Regions from separate parts of the Halomonas sp. HAL1 genome, predicted to be linked through region 1. Evidence: predicted binding sites of a transcription regulator. Region 1 holds the regulator's gene; each other region holds the start of a gene.
The links. The regulator FNR, encoded in region 1, switches genes on or off when oxygen is low (the NO sensors DNR and NnrR bind a similar motif). The targets are predictions, from matches to a motif close to TTGATNTANATCAA.
Positions count from the first base shown of each region.

Region 2: the regulator FNR is predicted to act here: its motif matches at 5,261-5,274, upstream of Q3Y66_RS08540 (Hsp20/alpha crystallin family protein).
Region 3: the regulator FNR is predicted to act here: its motif matches at 4,788-4,801, upstream of Q3Y66_RS19845 (copper resistance CopC family protein).
Region 4: the regulator FNR is predicted to act here: its motif matches at 4,967-4,980, upstream of Q3Y66_RS11915 (OmpW family protein).

Region 1 is NZ_CP130610.1:3,268,421-3,276,283, forward strand. Features, by position in the region: gene Q3Y66_RS15335 (heavy metal translocating P-type ATPase) at 1-2,191, shown strand, start outside; gene ccoS (cbb3-type cytochrome oxidase assembly protein CcoS) at 2,188-2,430, shown strand; gene Q3Y66_RS15345 (sulfite exporter TauE/SafE family protein) at 2,427-3,122, shown strand; gene hemN (oxygen-independent coproporphyrinogen III oxidase) at 3,224-4,663, shown strand; gene fnr (fumarate/nitrate reduction transcriptional regulator Fnr) at 4,767-5,513, shown strand; gene ttcA (tRNA 2-thiocytidine(32) synthetase TtcA) at 5,506-6,417, opposite strand; gene Q3Y66_RS15365 (DNA polymerase III subunit epsilon) at 6,524-7,177, opposite strand; gene Q3Y66_RS15370 (DUF294 nucleotidyltransferase-like domain-containing protein) at 7,183-7,863, opposite strand, start outside.
Region 2 is NZ_CP130610.1:1,817,546-1,825,408, forward strand. Features, by position in the region: gene Q3Y66_RS08525 (HAD-IC family P-type ATPase) at 1-2,138, shown strand, start outside; gene Q3Y66_RS08530 (DUF2238 domain-containing protein) at 2,155-2,832, shown strand; gene Q3Y66_RS08535 (alpha/beta hydrolase) at 3,278-5,005, opposite strand; gene Q3Y66_RS08540 (Hsp20/alpha crystallin family protein) at 5,439-5,942, shown strand; gene Q3Y66_RS08545 (BON domain-containing protein) at 6,004-6,654, shown strand; gene Q3Y66_RS08550 (DUF1326 domain-containing protein) at 6,983-7,162, opposite strand; gene Q3Y66_RS08555 (IS30 family transposase) at 7,218-7,863, shown strand, end outside.
Region 3 is NZ_CP130611.1:288-8,150, forward strand. Features, by position in the region: gene Q3Y66_RS19805 (hypothetical protein) at 1-338, shown strand, start outside; gene Q3Y66_RS19810 (hypothetical protein) at 335-826, shown strand; gene Q3Y66_RS19815 (hypothetical protein) at 856-1,377, shown strand; gene Q3Y66_RS19820 (metal-sensing transcriptional repressor) at 1,437-1,712, shown strand; gene Q3Y66_RS19825 (MFS transporter) at 1,747-3,117, shown strand; gene Q3Y66_RS19830 (DUF411 domain-containing protein) at 3,469-3,909, opposite strand; gene Q3Y66_RS19835 (hypothetical protein) at 3,923-4,057, opposite strand; gene Q3Y66_RS19840 (hypothetical protein) at 4,094-4,645, opposite strand; gene Q3Y66_RS19845 (copper resistance CopC family protein) at 5,004-5,375, shown strand; gene Q3Y66_RS19850 (copper resistance D family protein) at 5,379-6,284, shown strand; partial or broken gene Q3Y66_RS19855 (hypothetical protein) at 6,434-6,960, opposite strand; gene Q3Y66_RS19860 (hypothetical protein) at 7,673-7,863, opposite strand, start outside.
Region 4 is NZ_CP130610.1:2,532,791-2,540,653, forward strand. Features, by position in the region: gene putA (bifunctional proline dehydrogenase/L-glutamate gamma-semialdehyde dehydrogenase PutA) at 1-3,114, shown strand, start outside; gene putP (sodium/proline symporter PutP) at 3,309-4,799, shown strand; gene Q3Y66_RS11915 (OmpW family protein) at 5,069-5,692, shown strand; gene Q3Y66_RS11920 (YqcC family protein) at 5,786-6,118, opposite strand; gene Q3Y66_RS11925 (DUF3549 family protein) at 6,431-7,468, shown strand; gene Q3Y66_RS11930 (RimK/LysX family protein) at 7,505-7,863, shown strand, end outside.

The DNA of each region.
Region 1 (7,863 bases):
CCCTGATGGTGATGAGGGCAACGTCAAAGCCACCCTCGCCATTGAAGGCATTACCTGCGCCGCCTGTGCGTGGCTGATTGAACACCGCCTGAATGCGTTGGAGGGAATTACCACCAGCGCGGTTAATTTAACCCACCACCGACTGCGCGTGAGTTGGGACCCGCAGCAGCTTAAACTCTCGCAACTACTAGCCGAACTGGCTGCAATTGGCTACGACGCTCAACCTTACGAACCGGATCAAGCCCAAGCACGCATGCAGCATGAAGAGCGCATGAACGTGCGGCGATTGATCATCGCTGCAGTAGGCATGATGCAGGTGATGATGTTCTCGATCCCCATTTATGTCTCCGGCCCCGGTGAAATCAGCGACGATTTCTACGCGCTGTTCCACTGGCTCTCGTTTGCCTTAGCAACGCCGGTAGTATTTTTCTCCGCCCAGCCGTTCTTTCGCAATGCCCTGCGCGACCTGCGCACCGGCGTACTGGGGATGGATGTGCCAGTGTCGCTGGCGATCGGTGGAGCTTATCTTGCCAGCAGCTATGCGGTGCTGTTTAACGTCGGCGAGGTCTATTTTGACTCGGTCGCCATGTTCACCTTCTTTTTGCTGTTTGGGCGCTACGTGGAAGGCCGCGCCAGGCGCCGCAGTGGGCATAGCGGCAATGCGCTGAGCGGCGTACTGCCAATCTCGGCCACACGACTGGAAAGCGACGGCAGCGAACGCATTCTGCCCGCTAGCGAACTCGCCCCGGATGATCGAGTCTTGATCAAGCCCGGCCACGGCGTGCCTGCCGATGGCGTGATCGAGGAGGGTGAATCGAGCCTGGATGAATCCATGCTGACCGGCGAATATCTACCGGTCACCCGTCGGGTGGGCGACCGCATTATCGGCGGCAGTCAGAACATGGAAAACCCGCTGGTGATCCGAGTTACCCACGCCGGGCGCGATGCCCGTGTGGCGGGCATTGTCGATCTCACCGACCGCGCCTTTGCCAGCCGTCCGCGGCTGGCCCAGATGGCAGCACGCATGGCCCACCTGTTTGTACTTCGCCTGTTAGTGGTGACCGCCTGCATCACCATCGCCTGGTGGTTTATCGACCCCTCGCGGATGCTCTGGGTACTGCTTTCGGTGCTGGTCGTGACCTGCCCTTGTGCGCTGGCACTGGCGACTCCCGCGGCCCTGACCGCAGGCCACGGCCAATTGCGCAAGCGCGGCGTGTTGATCACCCGCGCCGATGCCATGGAGACGCTCTCCAACGTAACCCGGGTAATCTTTGACAAAACCGGCACGCTCACCCGCGGCGAGATGCACCTGACCCAGACCAAACCGTTCGGCGAATTAACCGCCGATCGTGCCCAGGCGATTGCCGCGGCGCTCGAAGCCCACTCAGAACACCCTATCGCCCGCGCCTTTCGTCCGTTTCGGGATGCAACGCTTCAGGCAAAAGATATTCATAGCCATACCGGTCAAGGACTAGAGGGCACGCTAAACGGCGCGCGCTGGAAGCTGGGCAAACCAGAATTTTCCACTGGAGAACCCATTTCGGCACCCGCCAGGGGGCAATGGCTGCTGCTGAGCGAAAACGGCGAACCCCGCGCCTGGTTTGGTCTTCATGATGGCATTCGTGATGACGCTGCTGCCACGATCAAAGCCCTACAGGCCCAGGGGCTAACCGTGGAGCTGCTCTCCGGTGATACCGTCGATGCTGTGGAGAGCCTGGCCAACCAACTCAACATAACGACGTGGCACGCAGGCACCAGCCCAGAAGGCAAACTGGCCCGGATGAAAGAGCTTCAAGCCGCTGGCGAAACCGTGGTGATGATTGGTGACGGCATCAACGACGTGCCGGTGTTAGCCGGTGCTGATGTGGCAATTGCCATGAACGGTGCGACGGACTTAGCCCGCACCCGCGCCGACGCGGTGCTGCTCAGCCCACGCCTGATGCGGATTTTTGAGGCTATCGAGATTTCCTGCGCGACCCGGCGTATCATGCGCCAGAACATGATCTGGTCAGTATGCTACAACTTTTCGGCGCTGCCGCTGGCGGCCATGGGGCTGGTGCCACCCTGGATGGCGGCCATTGGTATGTCGCTCAGCTCGCTAGTGGTGGTGGGTAACGCGCTGCGGCTGTCACGCTGGCGTACGACGCCGCCCGCCTCTTCGCCAAGCGCTTCAACACCGGTAACCGCATGACGATTCTGTATCTACTCATTCCGCTTTCACTTATTCTGCTGGGCCTCGCCGTCTGGGCATTCTTTTGGGCGGTGAAAAATGATCAGTTCGACGACTTGGAAGGCCCGGCGCACCGCATTTTGTTTGATGAAGATGAGAACGACCTAACCCCTGAACAGCGTCAACAACTTCAGCGCGCTAAGCAAAAGCCGACTATCCCCGCCGAAAACTCAACCGACGACCAAGAGCCCCGGCCATGAATCCAACCGGCCTTGACCTGCCGCCACTGCTGGCGGCGTTCGTGTTTGGTTTGATGGGCGGCGCCCATTGCATTGGCATGTGTGGTGGCATTATGAGCGCGCTCACTTTTGCAGTCCCCCCCAGCATGCGCCATCCGGCGCGTATGGGAGGCTTGCTGCTCAGCTATAATGCAGGTCGTATTACTAGCTATATGAGCGCAGGCGCACTGGTAGCTCTACTAGGCACACTGTTTTCCCTCTCAGCCACGGCGCGAATGCTGCTACAAGTGTTTGCGGCGCTGATGCTGATCCTGATGGCGCTGTATATCGCCAACTGGTGGAAAGGGCTGCTGAAAGTGGAAGCGGTAGGCCGCCGCCTATGGCGCTTCATCGAGCCGGTAGGGCGACGTTTAATGCCAGTAGTTCATTTACCCCAAGCCTTTGCGCTGGGGGCGATATGGGGCTGGCTGCCCTGTGGGCTGGTCTACTCCATGCTGGCTTGGAGCTTAGCGATTGCCGACCCGCTCCAGGGCGCACTGTTGATGGGTGCGTTTGGGCTGGGCACGCTGCCTGCGCTGCTGGCCACCGGGCTTGCCGCGCGCCAGTTAAGCCACCTGATTCGTCACCCGGCAACGCGCAGCGTGGCCGCGCTGACGATCATTGCTTTTGCGCTGTGGCAGCTGTGGACACTCACAGCACACAACCTGCATTAACATGACATGGCTCAATATTTATATCGGCGCCGCGCGTTAGGCTGGCTCTGGCTTTGAAAAAACAGCCTTTAAAACGCCCCTTTTAACGCCGGAGCCACTTCATGCCCGTTCATGCCCCCGCGGCTTCTTCTACGATGACTTCAACCATGGCCGGGGCAGCACCGGAGCAGAAAAAGTGGGATGAAGCCTTGCTGCGCCGTTACGATACCAGCGGCCCGCGCTATACGTCTTACCCCACGGCGTTGTCGTTTCACGACCAATTTACCCCGAGCGATTTGACTCAGGCGTTAGAGCGCAGCAATGCCAGCCACCGTCCTCTTTCGCTGTATGTGCATATCCCCTTCTGCCGCAAGATTTGTTTTTACTGCGCGTGTAATAAAATCGCCACCAAGAACACCGCCCTGGCCGAGCCGTACCTATCCCGGCTTGACCGTGAAATGGTGCTGACCGCTCGCCACCTGGATACCACACGACCGGTGAAGCAGTTGCACTGGGGTGGCGGAACACCGACGTTTCTTAACTTGAACCAGATGGGCGACTTGATTGATCGTCTGGACGCGCGCTTTGGTCTCTCGTCCGCGTCTGATCGCGATTACGCGATTGAAATCGACCCACGCGAAGCGGACGTATTTACGCTGCGCCACCTGCAATCGCTCGGTTTCAATCGCATCAGTTTAGGCGTGCAGGACTTAAGCCCGCTGGTGCAGAAAGCCATTAACCGTATTCAGCCAAGAGTACTCACCGAGACGCTGATGGATGAAGCGCACCGGCTGGGCTTTCATTCGCTCAATCTCGATTTAATATACGGCTTGCCCTTTCAGACTGAAAAAAGCTTTGCAGACACCCTGCGCCAAGTGATCGAGTTAAATCCAGCACGGCTTTCTGTGTTTAACTACGCCCACATGCCCGAGCGCTTTGCCCCCCAGCGGCGGATAAATGTCGATGACCTGCCGGGCAGCGAAGAGAAGCTGGCGATTCTGCGTACCACGATAGAGATGCTCACCGCGGCCGGTTATGTGCACATCGGTATGGACCACTTTGCTCGTCCTGATGACAGCTTGGCGATCGCCCAGCGCGAAGGCTCGCTACAGCGCAACTTCCAAGGCTACTCCAGCCACGCCCAGTGCGACTTAATCGGGCTTGGCGTGTCGGCAATTTCTCGCGTCGATGATGTCTATGCACAGAACCCTAGCGATCTGGCCCGCTATGAAGCAGCGCTGGATCAGGGCCAGCTGGCAACCGTTCGCGGGCTGCGCTTAAGTAACGATGACCTGATACGCCGGGACGTCATTGAGCGACTAATGTGTGATATGCGCATTGATCTGGCCGCCATCGGTCAACGCTGGAAAATTGATGCCCCGCATTACTTTGCGCAAGCGCTTGAGCACTTACAGGGCGCCGAGCGAGATGGCCTGCTGACGCGCAGCGGCGACCAGCTTAGCGCGACGCCTATGGGCCGACTGCTAATTCGTCACTTAGCCATGGCGTTTGATGCTCACCTACCGCAGCACTCAGGCACGCACTACTCAAAGATTGTGTAAACAAGCTATCGCTAACGAAATGAAGCTTCCATAATAAAGGAAGCCTACCTCAGCCCAGCGTGAGAATTACCTGACACCCAAGACGCTACGCAAGGAGCTACGCATGTTGGAACCCATGAGCCGCCGACGCTCGCTACTCCATGAAGCTCGCTGCCAAACCTGCAGCTTGAGCTCACTGTGCCTGCCGCTTGCCCTTGAGATAGACGATGTGGGGCAGTTCGATGCCATTATTCGACGCCGTGCGCCGCTGAAAAAAGGCGAGCCACTATTTCGCCAAGGCGACAGCTTTACCAGCGTTTATGCGGTCCGCTCAGGCAGTTTGAAACAGGTCACCTCAGAGGGAAACGGCAGCGAGCAACTGACCAATTTCTACCTCCCGAGCGAGCTAGTGGGGTTGGACGGGATTGATGAGGAGCACTACCCAGGAAGTGTAATTGCCCTGGAAACGACCACCGTTTGCGAGATTCCCTTTGATCGCTTGGACTCACTCTCAGAGGAGTTGCCCGAACTGCGTGGCCAACTGTATCGCAGCATGAGCAAAGAGTTACGCGATGACCGGCGCATGATGCGCCTGCTGTCACGTAAAACTGCCGACCAGCGGCTAGCGAGCTTTTTAATAACACTTTCGGATCGTTTTCGTCGCCGTGGCTACTCGCCCTACAGTTTCCGCCTTTCCATGCCCAGGGCCGATATCGGCAACTATTTGGGTTTAGCGGTGGAAACCGTCAGCCGTATTTTAAGCCGCTTTCAGCAGCAGAGCGTAGTGGCGGTGTCCGGGCGAGAGGTCAATATTCTTGATATGCAGCGCTTAATCACCCTCGCCGAAGAGGAGCAGCAAACGGTTAACTGACGTTAAATGCCTGAATGCGCCCGGCCAATAGCTCTGCCTGTTTGGCTTCTAGCCCTTCAAAATCAAACAGGCTGCGATCCGCCAGCTGGGAAGGCGCAATATTAGTTACCGCCTTAAACATGCTTTCCAGACGGCCGGGGAATTTTTTGTCCCACTCAGCGAGCATCTCTTTGACGACCTGGCGCTGCATATTGGGCTGCGAACCGCATAGATTGCAGGGAATAATCGGAAATTCCATCAGCCGTGAAAACTCGGCAATATCCGCCTCTTTGCAGTAAGCCAGCGGCCGAATGACGATATTTTTACCATCATCAGAAAGCAGCTTAGGCGGCATCGCTTTTAAGTTGCCGCCAAAGAACATATTGAGAAACAGCGTTTCAAGGATATCTTCGCGGTGGTGGCCCAGGGCGATTTTATTGGCGCCAATCTCTTCAGCAAACCCGTACAGCGAACCGCGGCGCAGACGTGAACAGAGCGCACAAGTCGTTTTACCTTCTGGCGTTTTTTCTTTCACCACCGAATAAGTATCACGCTCGACAATGTGATATTCCACGCCCTGCTTATCCAGATACGCAGGCAGCACGTGCTCGGGAAAACCGGGCTGTTTTTGATCCAGATTGACCGCCACCAGTGAGAAATTGACCGGCGCATTGCGCTGCAAATTGCGCAAAATCTCCAGCATCGTATAGCTGTCTTTGCCGCCGGAGAGACAGACCATCACACGGTCGCCTTCATTGATCATCTGGTAATCAATAATCGCATTGCCTACTTCTCGGCGCAGGCGCTTTTGCAGCTTGTTAAATTCACGTTTCTGCTTAGCATCGGCCAGCTCTGGCGAGTCTTGCTCAACATCAGCGAGGGCGGCTCCGAGGGAAGCAGGGTCAAAATGATCAAGAGATTGCATGGTATAAGCACTGCCGAGGGTGGAAGGCATTCAAGAAAAAAGTGACTGCTATTCTAACAACACTCACCGCCCTGACCCAACTACTCGTATGCAGAGCTGCTTATCACTAAGCAGCCTCCGCCATAATGCGCTGCAGGCGCATATAGAGCAGCGCACTGGAAGTGGCCTCGCCTAACACACCCTGCATCCCCATCGCGGGTACTTGCCAGCACGCCAGCGCTTGGGCAAAGCTACTCCGCGCCTCTATCTCCGGGTGCAAGCGCCGCAGCTGGCGCTGGTGCAGCTTTTCCACGTCGACCTGGGCATTGGGCAGCGCGAAATCCAACCGCTTTCTCAGCAACGCATTTAACGCTCCAATCCGCTTGTCTAACTGCCAACCGACAATAGGACGATTGCCAATAAACTCTACTAACGCATTTAAATTGTCGCGGTTTGGCGCCGCCACCTCCCCCGCCTGGCTCAGCAGGTGGTGGCGACGCAGCGATGCATTGCTAGCCTGCCCCGGTGCGCCTAACGTCAGCACAAAAGCACGGCTGGTACGCACCTGCTGTTGGCTAAGCACCACGGCGGCCAAACTGATCACAGGTGACGTCGGCGTTGGCGTTGATGTGCAGGCAAGCGCTACTAGTTCTTCGCCCATATAGGGCTGAAAGAGCCAGGCATAGGGAGAATCAGCACAGCGCCGCCGGTCGCTTTCGCGGCGCAATAAGGTGCGCAAGGAGCCGCTAAAAAGTGCCACGTGTCGATCTAACAGCCGCATTCCGCTCACGAATACTCCAGATGATAACGATGGGAAAGCCGCTGCTTAAAGTCTTTGACGATATGCAAAGCTTCACGTAATAAGTCGCGTTCTAGCGAAGAGAGGCTTTGCACCACGACACGATTGGTGCGGTTCGCCTCTTGCGATGTGCTACTTGCCTCTAGGGCCGTGAGCTGCTGTTTGAGACGCAGCTCGGAAAACAGCGCCAGCGCTTCGCCCAGGTCGTCGGCGAACCGGCGATCCAAGCGGCCATCGGCGGCCAGCGCGTCTAAACGATCCAGTGTTGAGGTCGCTTTGATCCGTCGCTCAAGCGCCATGGTGCGAACGCCATGAACAATGGGAAAAATGCCACCTTTCTTGATATCGATACCGTGCTGAGGCTTTTTCAGCGAGCCAAACAGCGTCAGCGGTGTGGAAAAGCGTAGCGCCGTGCGCGCAAAGTACGAAAGCAACAGCTCATCACGAGAACAGCGTTCAAATAGCTCTTCTCGTACGCTCTCAAGCAGACCGGGGTTACCGGCCACAGCATGAGCATCAAGCATAATCGCCAGCTTCATCAGGCTGTCGCCATCCCGCTCGCTTGCCCATTTGGCAATGTTGCTCTTCCACTGTGACACCGTGGCCACCCACTCAGGGTTCGAGACCATAATATTGCCGGGGCACGGCGGGTAGCCAAGCTGGATTAG
Region 2 (7,863 bases), 1.5 Mb from region 1:
CGCTGGGTGACCGGCACTCAATGGCCTATTCGGGTACGCTGGTGGCTGCTGGGCAAGGGCTAGGTGTCGTGGTCGCAACGGGGGGTGCTACGGAAATCGGGCGCATCAGTGCTTTGTTGCGAGAGGTGCAGCCATTGACCACACCGCTGCTGCGCCAGATTAATCATTTTGGAAAGCAGTTTACTTGGATCACCCTGGCGGTGGCGGCCGTACTCTTTGCCTTTGCGGTATTAGTACGTGGCTATGCATGGCCGGACGCACTGATAGCTGTCGTTGCTCTGGCGGTGGGGGCTATTCCTGAAGGCTTACCAGCAGTCATCACCATTACATTGGCTATTGGTGTACAGCGCATGGCGCGTCGTCATGCAGCGATCCGGCAGCTACCGGCGGTAGAAACACTCGGCGCTACGTCGGTCATCTGTTCCGATAAGACCGGCACCTTGACGCGTAACGAAATGACAGTGCGACGGCTGGAAGTCCCTCATGGGCAGTACACGGTGACAGGTTCGGGCTATGTGCCGGAAGGTCGGCTGGAAGCCGCTTCTACCGATGATGCTGCTGCGGATAAACAGCGGCTAGAGAGTAGTTGTTTAGTGCTATCGGGAGCGCTGTGCAACGATGCCCAATTGAACCAGGAAAATGGTGCTTGGCATGTGATGGGCGATCCGATGGAAGGGGCGCTGGTGGCGTTGGCGATGAAAGCTGGTTTGGAGCCGGAGCTAACCCGCCATGAATGGCCGCGACTTGATGAGATCCCCTTTGATGCCAAGCATCGTTTTATGGCCACGCTTCATCGCCATTCAGCAGGCGATGGTCGGATTTTTGTCAAGGGCGCCCCCGATGAACTGCTGACGAGATGTATCGCCCAAATAGATGGTGAAGGGACGGCGCCGTTAGACCGAGATACCTGGGGCGCCAAGGTCGCGAATGCAGCCGCCCAGGGAGAAAGAGTGCTCGGCTTTGCGGTTAAAACAGTAGCCTCCGATATTGATAAGCTGGCTTTTTCCGACCTGGATGGGCTTGTCTTCATTGGCCTGATAGGGTTTATCGACCCCCCGCGCCAAGAGGCAGTGGCCGCCATTAAAGAGTGCCACTCTGCAGGTATTGCGGTGAAAATGATTACCGGTGATCACGCTGAGACGGCTGCGGCGATTGCTCGGCAGCTAGGATTTGGAGAGGAACCATACGTCCTGACGGGGCGTGATCTTGATGACATTTCAGACACTGACCTGCCTGCTATCGTGACCGAAACCAGTGTGTTTGCTCGAACCAACCCTGAACACAAACTGCGTATCGTGCGTGCCTTGCAGTCGACGGGGGCGATCGTGGCCATGACCGGCGATGGCGTCAATGATGCACCGTCGTTGAAGCAGGCAAATGTCGGTGTTGGCATGGGGCATAAAGGGACTGATGCAGCGAAGGAGGCCTCCCAGATGGTCTTGCTGGATGATAACTTCGCCTCCATCGTCGCTGCAGTGAATGAAGGGCGAGTAGTCTATGACAATATCCGCAAAGTAACCGCGTGGACACTGCCTACTAATGGCGGCGAGGTATTGGCGGTGATTGCCGCTATCTTGTTTAACTTCTCAATGCCGATGTCTGCGGTGCAGATTTTGTGGATCAATCTTGTTACGGCGGGCACCCTTGGCCTTGCTCTAGCGTTCGAACCGGCAGAGCCCAACGTCATGCAGCGCCGCCCTAGGCCTGCCAACCAAGGGCTGCTGACACCTTTTTTGATCTGGCGGGTAGCGCTTGTGTCGTTCCTGTTTCTGGCAGCGGTGTTGGGCGTATTTTTTTACTCACTAGGGCGAGGGGATGAGCTTGCGATGGCTCGCACCTTAGTGGTCAATTTGATCGTCGTATTGGAAATTTTCTATCTATTTAACGTGCGCTATCTACACTACACTTCATTTAGCTGGCAGGGGCTAATAGGCACCCCCGCTGTGCTGTCTGCTGTCACTGTGGTGATCGTTGCTCAGGCATTGTTTACCTACTGGCCTGTTATGCATGCCCTTTTCGATACGCGTCCGTTAGCATTTTTGGATGGCGTATTAGTCATCAGCATCGGCATGGTGATGATGGCTATATTGGAAGTCGAGAAAATTGTGATGCGCCGAACAGGCTGGCTAAATCAATAAACAGAGGTAGAGGAGTGTGTCTAGGATTAAGCAAGTACGTGCTCGGCTGCTAACGCTTGATCCGTTTCCTGTATGGCTGTTTGTTGGCTTTGTGCTGTTCTGGATATGGCTGGCCATAGCACCTTATTACCGCTCAGATTGGCTGCTTGAAAATATTCTGGTGTTTGCCGCGGTGCCCGTATTGGGTTGGTTGTGGTATCAGGGTGGTGTCTCGCGTCTGGCATGGTTAAGCATTTTTCTATTTTTAATATTTCATGAAGTTGGTGCTCATTATACCTATTCTGAAGTGCCCTATGACCACTGGTTGAGAACACTGCTTGGGTTTTCTCTGGACCAACGGTTTAGCTTTGAGCGTAATCAGTACGACCGCTGGGTACATTTCCTTTATGGACTGCTACTTTTTCCACTGATGAAAGATCTTGTGAAAAGACGCCTACTATATGAGGCAGTTTTATGGCGCCTACTACCGGTGGTGCTGATTTTATCCCATTCGGCGTTTTATGAGATTGCTGAGTGGCTGGCTGTTGTACTCTTCCCAGGGGAATTGGGGGAGTCATACCTAGGTGCCCAGGGAGATATTTGGGATGCGCAGAAGGATATGGCGTTAGCACTTTTAGGAGCTTTCATAGCCAGTGCGCTGAGTGTGCCAGTGCGCTATTTAGTAGCTAGAATTAGCTCGGCCGCCAATAAATAGGCAGTTTTAATAGTGGGTAGAAGCTATTCTAAAATACATCAATGCACCACTGAAAGGAGTGGTAGCATTGTGCTTTACTACTGCTAACAGTTGCATGGGGTGATAGATAAAAAATATTAACTTTAGTATTCTCTTGTTGATTTAGTCATATGAAAATCTTGCAGTTTATTAAGTTGTTTTATAGCGTTTATTTGAGGCGCTATGCAGTAAGTGTATAAGTTTTTTTAGGGGTTGGATATGGGGTTTGTATGATTACGTCTTAAGACTTATTTGGTTGCTTAAGTCGCTAAAAGTTGTTGCCTATCGTTTTGCGTGTTTTATTTATTTCTCTAATCGTGGAGGGTTTATTCCACTATATATTAGTGGGCGACGCTCAGCTTCGTTAGCTAGCCAGGCTCAAAGAACACAAAATGAATAGCGTCTTCATCAAGCTAGCCATACAGAGCTATGCTTTTCTGACATAGCTGCCGGGGGCGTTTTCGAGAGGTGGGTAGTTTTGTGAACCAACGTGAGGTGCCTCGACAAGGGGGCCTGATCTTGCTGCCAACCATGATTGCCATGCACCCCACCAGGAGCCTGGCTTAATTGCTGTACGCTCCAGCCACGTGTCTGGATCAATATAGGAGTCACCTTCAAAGGCGGTGGCTATTCGATAATGCCGATGCGATTGTTCAGGGGGACTAATAATACCCGCGTTATGACCACCGCTAGTGAGCAAAAAAGTAATCTCCGGTGCATCTGCAAGAAGGTGCAATCTATAAGTGGATCGCCATGGTGCGACATGGTCCCACTCTGTGCCAACACAGAAAATAGGTATTTGTATATCGCTAAGCGCCACCGGGCGGCCTTCTACCCGCAAGCGTCCTTCGGCTAAGTCATTATTTAAAAATAGGGTACGCAAATATTCAGAATGCATACGGTAGGGCATGCGCGTTGCATCGGTGTTCCAGGCGAGAAGGTCGTTAATGGGTTGCCTTGCGCCTAACAAATACTCGTTCACGGCCCGGGACCAGATTAAATCGTTGGAGCGCAGTATCTGGAATACCCCTGACATTTGTTTCGTATCGAGAATGCCCTGAGCCCACATTAAGTCTTCAAGGAAAGCGAGCTGCTTTTCATCAATAAAAAGCATTAGTTCACCAGCTTCTCGGAAGTCCGTTTGTGCGGCGAAGAGTGTCATTGAGGCCAAGCGGTTGGCTCCATTTCTGGCCATCGCAGAAGCGGTAATAGCCAACAGGGTGCCGCCCAGGCAGTAGCCTACCGCATGTATTTTCTGACTAGGAAATAAGTTTTCGATGACATAGAGACTCGCCAGAATGCCTTGTTGCCGATAGTCATCCATTCCAATATCGCGATCTTCGGCCGTTGGGTTGCGCCAGGAAATTATAAAAACCGTATGGCCATGATCGACTAAGTACTTAACAAGCGAGTTATGGGGGGACAAATCCAGGATGTAATACTTCATGATCCATGCAGGCACAATGAGTATAGGCATCACATGTACTTCTTCTGTAGTAGGGGTGTACTGGATTAGCTCGATCAGATGATTGCGAAAGATAACCTTGCCCGGTGTAATTGCTACATTTTCTCCAACGACATACATTTCAGAACCCGCTGACCTTTTGCCGAGATAGTGGTTTTGGATATCTTCACAGTAGTGCTGCAGCCCTTGTATTAAGTTGGCTCCAGCGCTCTCAACAGTTTTTTGGAGCACCGCGGGATTAGTCAGTAAAAAATTGGAGGGCGAGAACACATCAAGCCACTGGCGGGCACCGAATTCTACTGCCTGCTCGTGATGCAGGGATAAGCCGCGTAGTCCGGTGGTGGCGTTATGCCACCACTGCTGTTGAAGAAGGAAGCCCTGATAAAGCAGATTATAGGGGAAGTAACGCCAGGCAGGGTCACGAAAACGACGATCCTGGGGCAGGGGATCAATACAAGCTGTGGCATTGGGGTCGAAGGCCGAATGGCTGGCCCAAGACAGCAAGCGTAGCTGTTTCTTCATTGCTTTTTGTACTAGATGAGCTTGAGTTCCAGGAGAAGTCTGGAGGCTTGATAGCCAGTCCAAGTAAGTCAGCATGGCCGATGTAGGAGAAATGCCGAGTGTTAGCCCTGCCAGTGATGCTCGTACCAGCCTGTCCAAATGTTGGTATTGTGTCTCATCATAAAGCATTGTTATTAACCCTAGAAACTGAGCGTTAGTTTATCTAACAATAACACTTACTTACCTTTACTGGTTCACTTTACTCGAGTGCCAAGTGACGCTGATGCCACTGTACTTTAAGCTGTCCGTATATATAACAAAAGCAATAACGAAAAATTATTGTGATATGAGTTCTATTGATAGGTTTAATATGAGTTCAAATTGGCTGCTACACAATAATTTTACTACCATTTTATAGGTGAGTTGGGGTGAAGCTGGTTTTAATTGCTCTGGATCAAGTTTTTTGCGTATTAGTGCTTTTTGATTACATGTGTCACCTTCTAAATAAAAATGTTTGCGCTATAAATATACCATGGCTTGTAATGTAGCCATTGAGAAAAAGAAGGATAAAAATGCAATTTAGCCCTTTTCTTAAGTAAAAGAAATACATAGGAGTAGTGTCATGGAAAAAGCAATCAGCAAGCCTGTAATGGCGGAAAAAGATACGGACTCACTTTCCAGTAAGCGCTCTTTAAGCCCGCTGGAAGAGTTTGATCGTATGATAGAGGGTTTCTTCGAGCGCAGCTGGATGAAGCCCTTTTTCAAGGAAGACTTAATAAAAGAACGGCTAGGTTTTTTCGGTCAACATAACCCTAAAGTTGACATCATTGATCGAGACATAGAAATCGAAGTGCGCGCTGAGATGCCAGGGGTTGACCGGAAAGAAATAGACCTGGAAATAACCGAACACGCCGTGATGTTGAAAGGCCAGCGTTCTGGAGAAACCCAGGAAAAACAGGATGAGTATTACCATTCAGAAATTTGGCAAGGTGCCTTTTCTCGGACGATTGCCTTGCCAGTAGAAGTGGATACTAAACATGCTGAAGCTAAATTTAAAGACGGCATATTGACAATCACCATGCCAAAAGCCAAACAGGCTTTACGGCGCAAGCTTGAAATCAAGTAGGTAGAGTGAGTATTTCTACGTAATAAGAAGATTTGCTTGCAAAACTGAAGGAGTACTAAGGATGCCAAAGTCAGATAGTCAAATTCAGAAAGATGTGCTTGCCGAACTCGAGTATGAACCCACTGTTCGTGCTTCGAATATTGGGGTAGAGGTTAACGACGGCATTGTGACATTAGCAGGCCATGTAGATAGTTATGCAGAGAAGTGGCATGCAGAAATGGCAGCGCAGCGAGTTAGCGGTGTTAAAGGCGTTGCCGTTGAAATGGATGTAAAATTGCCTGGGAATAACAAGCGCACTGATGCGGATATTGCTCGTGCGGTTAAAAATACGCTGGAGTGGAATATATACATTCCAAATGACCCATTAAAGGTAATGGTTGAAGACGGTTGGGTGACGCTAACCGGCGAAGTCCCCTGGGAGTATCAACGGCGTTTGGCTGCTAGTTCCATACGCTACTTGACAGGGGTTACGGGTGTGAGTAACCAAATCGTTCTCAAACCTAAGCCTACCGCTGCTGCTGTCAAGGCCGATATTGAGGCCTCACTTAAACGTAGAGCTATCCAGGATGCCAATGCGATCAAAGTCGAGGTGCACGATCACGACGTAATACTAAGTGGCAAGGCACACAGCATCGCGGAAAAAGACTTAATACACCATTCTGCATGGAGTTCGCCCGGCGTATGGAAGGTAATAGATGATATAAGGGTTTGAAGGCGATAAGTAATAAAATTTCAAAACGTAGAATGGTCATCGAATCGCTAGAAGGGTTCGATGACTCTATCTTTTGTCTGCCGTTTTTTGTTGAATTGATGTTCTCTATCACTATATCCGCTCGTTTGAGACGCTGGGTGAACCGGCCCCAGCCTACCTGCCACCGGGCGAGACACCTCCCGCCCCCTATGTGGATTTATCCCGGAGTTATTTATCGACGAGATGGCTACGTCAGAAGGATTTTGTCGTGGCGCTTGCCGTAGCCCCACTTCATAATCGACCCAGCTATCGTATGGTAGCGTCGGTGAAGGCCAAAATAATTTATTAGCTAGCAGATAGTGCCTTCAACCATAGGGCCGGGGGAATGAAGGGTGATGACCACCTTCCTATCGCCAAGATCCACCGCCTCGAACTGACCTTGGGTAATGTGCCAGCTAAGACGCTGACAGGCGCAGGCTATCGTCTGCGTTGAGAGGCCGTCATCAACTATAAGCTTTAAATTTATCATCTTGGCCGCAGAAACTGAGTGCAACACCTAAGAATTTTAGTAAGGTGTTGGATTTATGTCCTATTCAGAACTCAGCATCGAAGAACGTGCCACCATACAGGTAAGCCTCAGGCAAGGCATGAGTCTCCGCCAGATTGCTCACATGTTGAGGCGTTCTCCGTCTACCCTCAGCCGTGAAGTACGGCGCAACCAAACTCAGTCAGGTGCCTACTGTGCTCATAGTGCGCAGACGCACCGCTGCGCTCGACGCATGGTTTGTCGCCCAAAACGTAAGCTGCTGTTGGGGAGTGAACGCTTTGAGCTGGTCATTCATATGCTTCGCAACCGCTTGTCTCCAGAACAAATAGCAGGCAAGCTCAAACGCATGATGACGCCCAGTTTTGAAGATGCTTACGTCTGCCGTGAGACGGTCTACAACGCCATTTACGCCTTGCCTGTGGGCCAGCTTAAGAAAGAGTTGATTCACTGCCTGCGCCAAGGCAAATCGACCCGTAAGCCTCGCCGTGGTCAGGTCGATCGCCGTGGCCAAATACCCGACATGGTGAGCATTCACCTTCGTCCACCGGAGATAGAGAAGCGCGAAATGCCAGGCCACTGGGAGGGCGATTTAATCAAAGGTAAGAACAATGCCTCTGCCGTCGGCACGTTAGTTGAACTCAGCAGTGGCTACGTCATCCTCGCCAAATTACATGACGCCACAG
Region 3 (7,863 bases), on a different replicon from region 1:
AGTGCAGCGGGCTATATCGTGCCCTGGTTGATCTCAACCTGGGTGAGCTGGCTGAGCAATATTGCCTACAAGCCCCTTATCGCCAAGCGACACTGGATAGTCTCAACATGGGCACCCTAACCATCGACGATATTAACGCGATGGAGGCTTCCGGTGCCTATGCGCATCGGGACATCTCGGATCTAGGCTTTGGCCAATACCTGATTCATCGCGGCTATCTTCAGCTCGTGATGATCAACGAGGTTCACTGTGGTGCAGGGTTCTCCCCCGACATCGTGAGGGAGTCAGCCAATGCTCGGGCACAGACCCTGAGCCAGCTTTCAGGTGGGCATGTATGAACGCCATTGCCCCACACCCCATTCACCATGATATGCCAGATAGCACCATGACCGAGCGAGCCTCATGCCCAGTCTGTGCCTGTCAGGACAGTCCAGACTACCTAAAAAGAATCACCGACTGGTTTCATGCCCACTGGTTGGTGTGTCAGCGGTGCGGTTACCAGACCACCACACATTCCTCCTACGAAGCGGCTGAACGTGACTGGGACATGGCATCACTAGGCCGACAAGCAGAAGAGGCTGGACTGCTTGTGCCGGCCATTCAGGTATTTTCGATGCGTGACCTGGAGCTGTTGGAGTCCCTTCAGAAGGAAGCCTCTGAGGGTGATTGTGCGCGTACCTATCTTGTCTCCCGTGACTCACTGGTGCGCTGGAAAGAGATCGCCCGCCTTGGTCGGGACGAAGTAGACGAAACGCTGCAACCAGCGGTGGCGTCTGTCGAGCAGGAAATTGCTGACCTACTTCAGGCTCAGTGTGACGAGGACTGAAAGCATTGCGCTGTTGCGGAGAATGATCAATGCATAAATATTTGCGGGTTCGTAAAGAAGCCACCTGCCTCGCGAGGCATGTAAGCCTGCAGATATGTCGAGTCAGGGGGCTGAACCGTCTCTATACCCACTACTCGATATTGGAGCTGCTGACGAATGCCAATGAGTGGCTACTTAGTCTCGCGGTCGATGATTGGCAATCGATTAACGATACTTACGCTGAGCTGCCGAGACTGAGTTTCCCCGTTGCGTTTGTCGCGATCGGGGATGGCGTGATTCGAGCGCTTTGGGATCGACTAGTGGATGCAATTGCCATGGAGGCCGGCAAACCAGTGCCTGTCACCATGGACCAAGCGGATGAAGCCACTCGACACGCCCTACAGCCGGTGGTGAGTCAGTCAGAGTGGCTGAAGATGTGTCAGGCCACCCCGTATTTTGGCGTTAGGCGTCGATTCATGGGGCAATACGTGCTCGAAGCCTTCCCCAATGAAGCCGCAACTCCAAGGGAGAGCCTTCCCGCTCATTTGAAACATACCATCCCGGCTCGTTAGCGCTTCACCATGGCGGAAGGTGCTCTATCTCGCACCCATTAACTACAGAGGAACCCAGCATGACAATGCATACTCACCAGTCACATCCCGATATCGTCAAGCGCCTGAACCGCGCTCGGGGGCACCTTTCGAGTGTGACCCAGATGGTAGAGGATGGACGCCACTGTCTGGACATCGCTCAACAACTCCATGCGGTAGAAAAAGCCATTCAGCAAGCTAAACGCACCTTAGTGCTGGATCACATCGACCACTGCCTAGACGAAGCCCTGGGTACTCAGAATCAAACGCAACGGGCACGGGCTGAAGAGTTCAAGACGATTGCACGCTACCTGTAAGCGCTTTTAGGCACCCCTCATTTGAGGAAGTTCTATGCTCGATGTACTCGCCCACCGCGTCTACCGCCATCTCTTTCTAGCGCAGGTCATTGCACTGATCGGCACTGGCCTGACCACGGTTGCTCTGGCGTTGCTGGCTCACGATCTTGCCGAAGGTCAGGCGGGCGTCGTGCTAGGCACGGCGCTGGCGATCAAGATGGTCGCTTACGTGGGCATTGCCCCTTTGGTCGGCGCTTATGCATCACGCCTGCCTCGGCGCACCTTATTGGTTAGCCTGGACTTGCTGCGTGCAGCCGTGGTTTGCGCACTGCCTTTTGTTACCGAAGTGTGGCAGATCTATGTGCTGATCTTTCTGCTCAATGCTTGTTCAGCTGGCTTTACGCCCGTTTTCCAGGCGATGATCCCTGACATTCTCGAAGACGAAGAGCAGTACACACGAGCATTGTCCCTGTCGCGTCTCGCCTATGATTTAGAGAACCTTCTTAGCCCGATGGCGGCGGCGGCATTGCTGATGGTGATGGGTTTTGATGTCCTGTTTGTAATCAATGCTCTGGCCTTCGTTATCTCTGCCGCCCTGGTTATATCGGTGATCCTGCCTGCGTCTCACCCCCTAGAGGAAGCCCCCGGCGTCTGGCGTCGCGTTACTCATGGTATGCGGATTTACCTGAAGACGCCCCGGTTGCGCGGGCTACTGGCGTTGAACCTGGCTGTTTCAGCCGCCGGGGCCATGCAGATCGTCAACACGGTGGTACTCGTACGCTCGGTGTTGAATTTGGGCGAGAAAGAAGTCGCACTGGCCTTTGCCGCCGCAGGCGGGGGCTCCATGCTAATAGCCTTACTGCTGCCCAAGGTGCTGGAACGGGTGTCCGAGCGGCCAGTCATGCTGCTGGGTGGCGTTATGATGGCACTCAGCCTCTACCTGGGCTGGCTGGGCCCATCGTTTGCGGGGCTTGTCGGGCTATGGTTACTGCTGGGCGCTGGGGCCTCGTTGGTCATGACCCCCACCGGGCGCCTGCTCAAACGTTCATGCCAGCCGGAGGAGCGTCCAGCGCTGTTTGCTGCCCAGTTCTCGTTGTCACACAGCTGTTGGCTAGTCACCTATCCGTTGGCAGGCTGGCTGGGAGTGAACCTGGGACTGACGGGTACGTTCGCTTTGCTGGGAACGGTGGCCCTGGCGGCAACGGGGCTCGCGGCCCTTATCTGGCACGCACATGACCCGATGGCTCTTGAGCACGAGCACGCTGCCCAAAGTCACACCCACCTGCACTACCACGATGAACATCATCAGCACGAACATGAGGGATGGGAGGGGCCGGAACCTCATCGCCATTCCCACCATCATTCCCCAGGCTCACATGGGCACGTCTTTGTTATCGATGACCACCATTCCCATTGGCCATCGTAAAACGAGTAAGGACGCGGGCTTGGGAAATAAACGTGGGATGCGAACTGCCAATCTTACTAACGCGGGTATACAACATGCTCACCTTTTATTAAGGCGTAATATTAATAGGAGGTTTTTGCGCAAAGTAAGCTTTAACAGGCTTGCTAGTGTGGCAATGTGTAGGTGTAAAGAAAACGACGCAATCTTATTTTTAGCTTACCGTAACGAATCGACCCGTAACGCACTAGCAAAGTAAATCCTAAGTTTAATACAGCGCTTTCGTTTTAGTAATGTATGACTTGAATGCGCCTGCTGTACTACAAGAGTCCGTTAGAACGGCGTGCAGACAGCAGGCGAGCTTTTATCACCCTACTAAAGGGTCATAAATGGCTCATCTTCCTGGCCTGTAAACGTGTACACATTGTAAGGGCTTTCTTGTGGCCCCGGCATACCCGGTGTGCCAATGGGCATACCCGCCAAACCGATACCGTCAATATCGGGTTGTTCCTCAAACAGCGCCTGCACGGCTTCCATTGGAACGTGGCCTTCGATCCAATACTCGCCCATCTCAATGGTATGGCATGAACCCAGGCCATAGGGCACGCCTGCCTGCTGCTTAATATCACCCAGCTCTACATCGTCAATAATCGTCACTTCTACGCCGAGCTCTTCAAGATGGCGTGCATAAGCGTCACAGCAGCCGCACTGGGGGTTTTTATACAATGTTGCCTCTGGCGGTAACGCCGCCTGGGCGGAGACCGCCCCAAGCAGCATGGAACCAGAGAGTAAAAGCTTGGTGCTCATATGTTGCATTATTTTCAACTCCTTAGCGTGAACGACTGAAGAGGTACTTGGCCAGCGAAGCGATCGCCAAGCCAATTAATAACAGCATGGCCAGGGGCATCAACCAGCCTAGCCACCCCATTGACCCCATAAAAGCAAAACATTCCGCGTTCATCATGCCATCACTCCTAAAAAAAGAGGCAATCGCCAAGGCTTATTGCGGTCCATGGTGGCTGGGCATGCTTCCTCTCATCTGTTCACGCTGCTCATCGGTCAGTAAGTCCTGCATCTGATTATGCATGCGCACGTTATCAGCCATCATATCGCCATGAAGGTTGGCCATTTGAGCATGCAGCGCCTTTATTTCCTCTGGTTCAGGGCGTTCAGTCTGCATGGTTTGCATCATGTCGTCGCGCAGGTTCATCAATTCGCCCATCCGCTCAAGCTGGGCCGCGCGGTGTTCTTGGCGCATCTCACGCATGGTACTCATCTGCTGCTCGTCGAGCATACCGCCAATGCCGGACATACTCCCCATGCCTTCCATCATTGGACAAGGCATCATCCCGCTTTGCCCTCCCATCATCATTCCTGGGTACATGCCTTCTTGACTGCCCATCATCATGCCCGAACCCATACCGACTTGGCCGTCCATCATATTGCCCTGACCTTGGGCGCCTTGGCTCATACCTTGAGCGAAGATGGCGCTGCTGGGGACACTGAGGCTTGCAGCCAGACCAATGGCAAAGATCATCTTGTGCTTAACCATGATATTTCCTCTTATCATGTTGCTGGTCGAGACATCGCCTTATCCATTAAAAATGGAAGAAGGCGGAGTTAGCTTTCGTTATAAGCCTACAACCTATAGGTGGCCCAAAGGTAAAGGAGAAACCGATCCCAATACCTAAGTGTTGTCACAGATCATTTTTTCCGCCATTTTCAGCCCTGTTTCAGGTTGGCACGTTTTAACACCGACTCATTTCCATGAAGAAAAGCACGACGCCATGCGCCTTGTTCGCCAAACAGGGCAGATGAACGATGTAAGAAGGCTCAGCCGAATCAGTTTTAGCGCCTCCGCGATGAAGTAACGGCATCCATTCAACCCTAAAAATATATAAGGATACGGTATGCAAAAGAAGACGAGTTCGCTCCCTATCATTCACGCTACCTTAGCAACGCTGTTGCTGTCGCTAGCAATCCCAGTGCTGGCCCATGAAGGGGGCGCAAGCACTTCGCCTAAGGATGGCGTCACCATTCAGGATTCCCCAGCAGAGATTGGCATCGAGTTTGGTGGCATGATGCGCATCACCCAGTTTGAAGTGACAGGCCCAAACGGCCCCGTTCCTCTTGATGGTCAGCCAGGCAGTGAACAGGTCGAACGCTACGTCGTGAAGCCCGGTGAAATTCTTTCGGCTGGGGACTACCAGGTGCACTGGCGCGGCCTATCGGATGACGGACACATGATGTCCGACGGTTTTAACTTCTCGGTCGAGCCCTGACCCGTGGCTTGGTGGTTCTCCGTAAATAGCCTCGATGTCTGGACCGTCGCGATGATTCTCGTGGCGGCCGGGATTTACCTTAGCGCCCTAGTCGCGACGGGGGCCGTGTTGTTTCGTCTAGCGTTTCCCCGGCTCCCTGATCACGACCGGAGGCGCGTCGCCCGCATGGGTGTCCTTTCTGCCTGGGCGGGGGTCATCCTGATTCTGTTCCAGTGGTCTTTAGAAGCTGGTTACCTTGGAGGCGGCAATATAGCGGCTGCAACCAACCCAATGTTGCTCGGGATCGTGTTCGATGGCGCGTCCGGGGGTCGACTAATACTGGTGGTAGCTGGTTTGCTGCTGGTCCAGGCGATTCAGCTTAATAACTTAGCGTTCTCGAAAACAGCCAACAGCTTGAGCCTAGTAGGCGTTTTATTGGTGATGCTGGCATTCGTGCAGGTGGGGCATACAGTAAACACCCCACGCCTCGTTCTGGCTGTCTTGCTGATCGTTCACCTGATGGCGGCAGCATTCTGGGTAGCCTCGCTGTGGCCGCTGTTCCACTTAGTGGGGCAACATTACAACCACGGCAATACCGCCCGCATTCTGACCCGTTTCGGGCAACTCGCCATGGGCGGAGTTGGCGTGTTGGTACTGGCGGGCGTCACTTTGGCCACGCTGCTAACAGGCGGTCTCACACCCCTGCTCACCACGGCATATGGACAGTTCTTGATCGGCAAAGTATTGATTGTCGCGGTGCTGCTGTTATTTGCTGCCGCGAACAAGTGGCGGCTTGTACCTGGCTTTGAGAGCGGCGATGCAACAGCCCCACGACGTTTGCAGCGCAGTATTGCGCTGGAGGTGGTGCTGGTCGTGGTTATCCTGCTGATCACGGCGGTGCTGACAAGGGTGACATCACCGAATGGGTGACCGTCAGGACAACCACCTTAGGTAGTTAAGAACCTAGCTTAATAGCTATAAGCAACGCTATCCGGAAGGCAAGGCCGATGCCATCCGCGCGCGACAAGAGATGCACACCCGCCACGTGGCCGTGGTGGTTCGTGGCATCTTGATGTGGTTCAGAAATTGTAGCCCAGACCAATCGTATAAGCCCAGATACCGTCCTCCTGAAACGCATCGGTGGCATCGTCGGTATCGCTGAACAGGAACTGATACTCAGCGCGAGCGAGGAAATAGGCCTTGGGCAGAACATAGTATTTCATACCCGTTTCCCGTCCCGCGAAGGCGCTGTCTTTGACGCCGTCTCCATAGATACCACCGAGGCTAGCACCGACGAAGCGCCGCGCACGACCATCAAGGAACTGATGGGTTAGGTAACCACGGGTTGAGCCGTTCCAGAAACCATCTGTGACGCCCGCCTTCGCCTTCGACATCGGCGTAATTGACGCTTTGCCGAACACCGGCAACCATGTTATCCCTCAGATACCAACCAAGATCAACAGTCTCACGCCGAAGTTTCCGCTATTAAAATTCCGATCGTTACTGCCAGTTCCAGAGATCGAAAACTCACGGACACCCGTGGGCCGTACTCTGAGTTTTGGGCGGATGCTGCCCTAGGCAGAACAGCGAGAAGACAAAAAGCCATTGCTGCAGTGTTGACTCTATTCATGAGGAGACCCTTCCTGACATTATTAGGATTGTATTTCCATAATGCACTATTCGTTATCTAGCGCGGATAGTAACGCGACCGATACCTTGGCGATCAAACGACACGGACCCGCACCATCATGTTCAGGGTCTGACATCACACGATCTGTGCGTTAGCACACACGTATATGATGGAATCTGAAAAACTGGCTACCGGATTGAGGATATGTGCTTCACCACAGCCGATCGACTCACCATCGGCATTATGCTCGGCTACATCGTATCCGGACTGATCATTCTTAGGCATCAGTTCCCGGCTGCCTTGCTAGCAACGGTTCTTTACTGATCATTTATTAGTTCTGGTCGACCGGTCGATTCCACCGCCTCGACTGGGTCAGCGACGCGACATGGTTTCTATATGAAGGCCATCGCTCGGCTAGGTGGCTATCTATATCGCTCCAGAGATACCCCTTTAAGGGCAGCCTTCATTGACGAGGTTTCATCCGCGTAGCTGATAATATTGTAAGTTTCCAGGCTTTAAATCCAAACGCAGGAAAAACTTGCGCGCAATTGAAAGGTTGCTGGGAGCAATTTCCGAATAACTAATCGCGGGCCGAAGTGAGGCGATCGCCTTGCAAGATGAGTTCCACGCCCTATCACGATAATCGCATAAGTTGTGGGACAAACTCTTTAGATCATATTTTTGATAACTAATCTTTCATGAGAAGCACAGGTGCGAACCCCCCACCTGGCGTACGGAAATTGGTCGTCTGTCCTCGATAAAGTCTCGCTGCGGCCATTAACAGTGTGCCGCGATAGGTATACAGTCTAACGTCGACCTTGAGATTTTTACGCTGTCCATCGACCAGAACGAGGCGTTCGGAGGGAGGCACATGGGCCT
Region 4 (7,863 bases), 740 kb from region 1:
CACTATCTAGTGGATGAAAGCGCCTATGTCAGCGAACTGATCAAGGTGCTGGATGCTGACCGCGACGACTTTGCCCGCATTGAAGCCAATACAGCCGCATTGGTTCAGGATGTCCGTAAAATGGACACGGCCGTCGATACGATTGATGAGCTACTACAGCAGTACAGCCTGGATACTCATGAAGGCTTGATGCTGATGTGCCTAGCGGAAGCCATGCTGCGCATTCCCGACAAAGCTACCGCCGATGCCCTGATTGAAGACAAGCTCGGCCCCGCCGACTGGCAGTCTCACGTGGGCAAGAGCGACTCGTGGATGGTCAACGCCTCTACCTGGGGCCTGTTAATGACCGGGCGCGTACTCAAGCTAGACCACCCTAAAGAGGGGCAGCCCGCCAACTTCATCAATCGCATGGTTAATCGTATGGGTGAGCCGGTGATCCGCCGCGCCATGTACGAAGCGATGAAGATTATGGGCAAACAGTTCGTGCTGGGTCGCGATATCAATGAAGCGCTGAAGCGCTCAAAGCCGCTGTTCAATAAAGGCTATACCTACTCCTATGACATGCTGGGCGAAGCCGCCCGTACCCGTGACGATGCACAGCGCTATTTTGATGACTACGCACGGGCCATTGAGCAAGTCGGCAAGACTTGCAAAACGTTAAGCGATAAAACCCCGGCGCCGTCGGTCTCCATTAAGCTCTCAGCCCTTCACCCCCGCTATGAGTTTGGCCGCCGCGAGCAAGTGCTTGCCGAGCTTGTCGACACAGTCATCAAGCTGGTCAGCAAGGCGCGTGCACTGGATGTTGCGGTTACTATTGACGCTGAAGAGATCGATCGCCTGGAGATTTCTCTGGAAGTCTTCCGTGCGGTTTACGAAAGTGAAGCCGCCAAGGGCTGGGGGCACTTCGGTTTAGTGGTTCAAGCCTACTCCAAGCGCGCGCTGCCAGTGTTGCACTACATCAACCGTTTGGCCGACCAGCAAGGCGACGAGATTCCACTGCGCTTGGTCAAAGGCGCTTATTGGGATACCGAAATTAAAGAGTCCCAGCAGCTTGGGGTCGACGGCTACCCTGTATTTACACGTAAAGCGGGTACCGATGTAGCCTATCTCGCCTGCGCGCAGTTCCTGCTCTCTAGCGACACCAATGGGCGTATTTTTCCGCAGTTTGCTACCCACAATGCCCACACTGTGACGACTATTTTAGAATTTGCTAATCGCGATAGCCGTCCTTTTGAGTTTCAGCGTCTGCATGGCATGGGTGAAGCGCTTTATGACGCTGCTCTTGAGCGTGCCCCGAAAGGTACCTACTGCCGTATTTACGCCCCGGTGGGTGCGCATAAAGACCTGCTGCCCTACTTAGTGCGGCGCCTGCTTGAAAATGGTGCCAACTCCTCGTTTGTTCACCAGTTGGTTGATCCTGACGTACCGGTCGAGTGGCTGTGTCAGCACCCGATTGAAACTCTGCGCCAGCAGAAACACCTGGCCAATATGAACATTCCGTTACCCAAAGACATTTACGGGCCCAAGCGGCGCAATTCACGTGGGGTGAATCTGAATATACGCAGCCACTACTATCCGCTCATGGAGAAGATGGCTGCGTTTATGGATCAGCAATACCCAACGAAGCCGCTGCTCGCTTTTGATGTCGCGGACGACGCCGCCAATACACATAGCGTTACCAGCCCATACGACCGCCAAAAAACCGTCGGTAGCGTTCAGTGGACGAGCAAAGAGCAGGCCACCCAGGCGCTGGATGCTGCCTGGGACGCTTTCCCTCGTTGGGACGCCACCCCGGTGGCCGAACGGGCGGCTATTGTCCGTCGCTTGGGGGATTTGATGGAAGAGCATATGCCAGAGCTAATGGCATTGTGCTCGCGTGAAGGCGGTAAACTGCTTACCGATGGCGTCGATGAAATTAGAGAAGCCGTCGACTTCTGCCGTTTCTACGCCATGCGCGCTGAAGAGGACTTCGGCCAAGTTATCGAGCTCCCTGGCCCCACTGGCGAATCCAACCGCTTATTTATGGGTGGCAAGGGCGTGTTCGCAGCCATCAGCCCCTGGAACTTCCCTGTCGCGATCTTCTGCGGCCAAATTGTCGCAGCGGCGGTAGCAGGTAACACGGTACTGGCCAAACCGGCGGAACAGACGTCTATCGTCGCGCATCGTGTTATTGAGCTACTCCACGAAGCGGGCATGCCCCGTGATGTCGTCCAACTACTGCCCGGTGACGGCCCCACTGTAGGTAGCGTACTGACCTCCGACCCGCGGATCACCGGGGTAGTCTTCACAGGTGGCACCGACACCGCACAAATTATCAACCGCGCTTTGGCGGCACGAGAAAATGCCCCGCTAGCCACCCTGATTGCGGAAACCGGCGGCATGAACGCCATGATTGTCGATTCTACTGCTCTGCCTGAACAGGTAGTAGTAGATGTGATTCAGTCGGCCTTTCAAAGCGCTGGGCAGCGCTGCTCGGCGCTGCGGGTACTGTATCTACAAGACGATGTTGCCGACCGGGTCATTGAAATCCTCAAAGGCGCGATGAATGAACTGCGCATTGGCGACCCTCGCGATTTAGGCACTGATGTGGGGCCGGTAATCGATGAAGAGGCGCGTAAAGGCTTAATGGAGCACATCGAAAAACTCAAAGCCGAAAATCGCCTGGTCGCCGAAACACCGATGGCTGCTGAGCATACTCAAGATGGCACGTTCGTGGCGCCTGTCGCCTTCACGATTGATAGCATCGATTCACTCACGCGCGAGCAGTTCGGGCCCATACTGCATATCGTGCGTTACAAAGCCAGCGAGCTTGATAAAGTTATCAATGACATTAACGGTCGCAATTACGGCCTGACATTTGGCGTACATAGCCGTAACGAATCATTCGCCGCTGAAATAGCGCAGAAAATGCGCGTAGGCAATGTGTACATCAACCGTAATATCATTGGGGCTGTGGTGGGTGTTCAACCGTTTGGTGGTCAAGGGCTTTCTGGCACAGGGCCAAAAGCCGGCGGTCTTCACTACCTGCAGCGCTTTGTAACTGAAAAAACGATTACTAATAACACCGCTGCCTTAGGCGGGAACGCGTCACTACTGGCGCTGGGTGATGAGTGAGCCGCTCATCACACCCACCAATTCTCCGACCCCACCCCAGCCTGACGTTTGCTGGGGTACGTCAAGTGAACAGGAAAAGGGAATAACAGCCATTAACAACAACAAGACTGCGCCACAACCCATTCTTCTCGGTAAGCGCACTAACCTGTCGGCGCTACGTCCGACTTAATAACTAAGAAACAGGAGACTTTTTTATGGCTATTGGCGTTTGGATCAGCCTTTTTGCTTACTTTGCGCTCATGATTGGCATCGGCCTTTATGCTATGCGCAAATCCACATCCACCTCTGAAGATTACATGCTAGGTGGCCGCACCCTTAGCCCAAAGGTGGCGGCCCTGTCGGCTGGCGCTTCAGACATGAGCGGGTGGTTGCTGCTGGGGTTACCTGGGGCGATGTTCGTATCCGGCTTGGGCTCAGCCTGGATCGGTATCGGCCTGTTCGTGGGTGCCTTCTTTAACTGGGTGCTGGTGGCACCGCGCTTGCGTGAACAGACGGTGCACTATGGCAATGCGATTACGATTCCAGCCTTCTTGGCCAACCGGTTCCCCACTCGATCAATGTCGCTGAGAACGGTCTCCGCCATCGTCATCGTTATCTTTTTCGCGGTATACACGGCGTCAGGCTTAGTGGCAGGCGGTAAGCTGTTCGAAAGCGCCTTTGCTGGCGTCATCAACATTGGTGGCCTGAGCGATTACGCTACGGGCATCATCATTACGCTGGGTGTGGTACTGGTCTATACCGTGGTCGGCGGTTTCCTGGCCGTGAGCATGACGGACTTCGTGCAAGGCTGCATCATGATGCTGGCCTTGGTGATCATGCCGGCGGTGGTCCTGTTTGGCGAAGGTGGCGGTGGTTTCACCCAAGCGTCACAGACACTCAATGAGGTCGATCCCACGCTACTTTCATGGACAGAAGGATTGACCTTTATCGGCTGGCTCTCTGCCGTTACCTGGGGCCTGGGTTATTTCGGCCAACCACATATCATCGTGCGCTTCATGGCTATCCGAACGCTGAAGGATGTACCTATTGCCCGCAATATCGGCATGAGCTGGATGGCCATCTCGCTGATTGGCGCAGTCTCTCTGGGCGTGTTTGGCCGTGCCTACGCGGTCCGTAATGGCATGGACGTAGAAGATCCGGAAACGATCTTTATTATCCTAGCCGAGCTGCTGTTCCATCCGCTGATCACTGGCTTCCTCTATGCTGCTCTGCTGGCGGCGGTCATGAGTACCATTTCCAGCCAACTGCTGGTGGCCTCTTCATCACTGACTGAGGACTTCTATCGCCTGTTCTTTCGTAAAGAAGCGACCGATAAAGAGTGTGTGGGCGTAGGCCGGATCAGTGTCGTACTGGTTGGCTTGGTGGCGGCCGTTATCGCGTCAGACCCGGATTCACAGGTGCTTGGGCTAGTCAGTAATGCCTGGGCAGGCTTTGGTGCCGCGTTTGGTCCGCTGATTATCTTGTCGCTGATGTGGTCACGCACGAACGGTGCTGGCGCTATCGCTGGCATGGTAGTGGGTGCCGCTACCGTCATGATCTGGATTGCATTGGGCTGGAACGGTGAGTTTATGGGAGGTCCCGGCGTGTATGAGATCATTCCCGGCTTCATCGCTTCCTTTATTGCCATCCTGGTAGTGAGCAGTATGACGGCCGATGCGGGTGAATATCAGCACATCACTCGCTAACCAATAAGTTGTTCATGAGACCTTTGCGTGTCAGATATATCGACAACAGGAAGGTCGCTACATTACAGCCCTTCTGCGCTGTATGTGAACGGGCCACCTTCGGGTGGCCTTTTTATGCCTGCCGTTCATGTTTTGAATAACGAATCTGGCGTTAAGACAGCCAACCCTTGCCCTAGATCAATAACCAGTGACCACCTCTTTATTAGACTCTTAAACATCATGAAGCGGCTTATCCATAGTCGCTTAGCAATGCCACTAGGAGTCAACTCATGCGTAAAGCCCCCCTTTCCACCCTACTCGTTTCCAGTATTGCCGCTGCGGCTTTGATGACCAGCAGCCAGGTATTCGCCTATGGCGCGGGTGACTTTTTTACCCGCGTGGGTGTTGCGAAAGTGGACCCGACAAGCAATAACGGTGAGATATTAGGCGCCGATGTTAATGTCGATGCGGAGACGAATTTTGCCTTCACGCTAGGCTATCGCTTCCATGACAAGATGGGCGTCGAGCTGCTGGCCGCACTACCCTTCAAACACGACCTGCAGGTGGAAGGCGTGACTGATGGCTCTACCAAGCACTTGCCACCTACCCTCACACTACAGTACTACCCGTTAGGGGGTACCGAGGCCCGTGTTCAGCCTTATGTAGGCGCAGGTATTAACTACACCCGTTTTTCAGACGAAAAAACCGATATCGGCGCGTCATTGGAGCTTGACGACTCCTGGGGCGCAGCGGGTCAAGTAGGTGTCGATCTGCTGATTGATGAACATTGGGCGTTAAATGCTGCGGCGTGGTACATCGATATCGATTCCGATGCCAAAGTGGGCGGCGCAGAGGCGGGCACTGTTGAGATCGACCCAGTAGTGGTAATGGCTGGCCTCAGCTACCGCTTCTAAGCCGCCTTCAAAAGCGTTATGACAGATGTAATTTACAAAGCCTGCCTTGCGGCAGGCTTTGTCTGTTAAATCGCTTCAATCTTTAAATACCGTTCAGCTTTCAGTAACTAACTGGTCGACTTTTTCTACAGCACGTACAACAAGCAGTTGATGATGGGCAGGTGTTTTCTCTTGCTGTAAATAAGCGGCTACAGCGGGGGCCACCTCACACTTGGCGGGCATGGCGGCACGGGCCTCAATCAAGGCGTTTAAGCGAGCAATGAATACAAAGCGCACCCATTGAGGCAGCGACATTGTATCAATGCAAAACGGCTGCTGGCTGGCGAATGCATCAGCGTCAGGTGTCGGCATACGCCATAGATCGGCGGCTTTCATCGCGGCTTCAAGTTCTAGGAGTGCTGTCTGTAGCGGTTGAAAAGTACTCATAACGTCGTTTGTAACTACCTCGTAAAATGAAAATCGTATCTTATTACCATTATCCCCATTTGGCTGGCTGCTTGCCAATCGTGGCCACTTGTGAAGAGTGATCCATAAACTCACAGAAAACCTGCATGAGCCTGTGGATAAACTATGGAAAGGTGTCGCAGCGCTTGCTCTCATGGGGCTTTCGCACAGTTGTTTACTTTTTAACCACACTGTCATGTAAGGCATCCCCATTGGTCGGTATTTATCCGCCTCTGCGGCTGACAGTGACCCATCATCAAGGTAGAGTGCAGGCTTGCAACGCGGAAGGATGTCATGCAACCGATTCAAACCCTTGATGAGTTTTTTACCCGCAGCGGCGCAGAGGTTTCCCTTTACCATATGGGCCGCCATGTGGTCGCCTGCCCACGGGAGTCCCTCGCCGCCTTTGAGCGTGGCGAACTGGCGTGGCCAGAACCTTGGCAAGGCCAAGCACGTTTAGCCATTCTATTCCGTTTGGGGGATATGCCCGAACCTGCCATTTGGTTTTTAGCTCTGCCACTCGATGAAGAGGGGATACTTGCCCCAGCTCAGCGTGATGCGTTTTTAAATCGTCTGCTGGAAACATTAGGTCGAGCTGTTTCTCAGGTGGGACGTGAAGAAACAGCGGACGTGGACCACTTAATGAAGGATAATCCCCTCGCCTTTACGCCCAGCATTACCTTTCAAGCGATGCTCATTGCCCGTGCAACTTATGACGTAGGGCTACCTGCCAGCCAACATTTTGAGCCGGTTGAGGATTACTTGAGCGGCCAGCAGGCGATTGATTGGCAGGCATTAGGATTACAGGGAATTGCCGATTACGTCGTTCGTATGGAGTCGCCCGATGCCGACACGTTAGCGCTGAGACTGCCTGACCTACCTACCGCCGTTATTAACTCCGTGTGCTACTGTTTAGAGCACCAGCCATTGCCACATGCATTAGTCGCCGCGCTGCAACGTCGCGGCGAAGCCGCCGCACAAGCGGGCGACATTGAAACGTTGTGTGCTTGTCTGCGCGCTGTGGGTAATACGGATGCATCAGCGGTGGGTAATTGGTACTCCGCCTTACTTAAAGAAACCACAGTTTGTGGGCCGGATGTGCTGGCTGCCATTGCCGGGCGTGGCTGGGTGTATCTTGAAGACGCTGAGCGCTTACCTCTTTTTCTACAGCGTTTGGCGGAAGATGAGCGTACTGATTTTGCCGCGGTAGTGCGTGATCTTGCACTCATCCCACGGCTACGCTTACCGGTCATGATGGCCATGCGTGACGCGCCCGAAGGTTCTTCTATTCAACACCGTTTGAGCATGATGATGTCGCAGAGAAAGGCTTGATTTGATGTTGTCATTTTTAATTGCAAGGAGTGAGCCGTGAAGGAATTACCCTATCAGGCCAAGGCGGTCATTGGACGCCGTGAAATGGTGACGCTACCTGAGCTAGGGCTTCACCTATGCTGTAAAGCGGACACTGGTGCGCGTACTTCCGCCCTGCATGCAGAAGAGATAGAGACACATGAAGATGAACATGGTCAACTATGGGTAAGTTTTATTACCCACAGCGCTGGGCCAACAACACCCGCCCATCGCTACAATCTACATTTACATGATCGACGCCGAGTCACCAGCTCAAACGGACATAGCGAGTGGCGCTATGTAATACGTACCCCAATGCAAATGGGCGATTTGAATTTTCCGGTTGAACTGACCCTGACTGACCGCAGCAATATGCG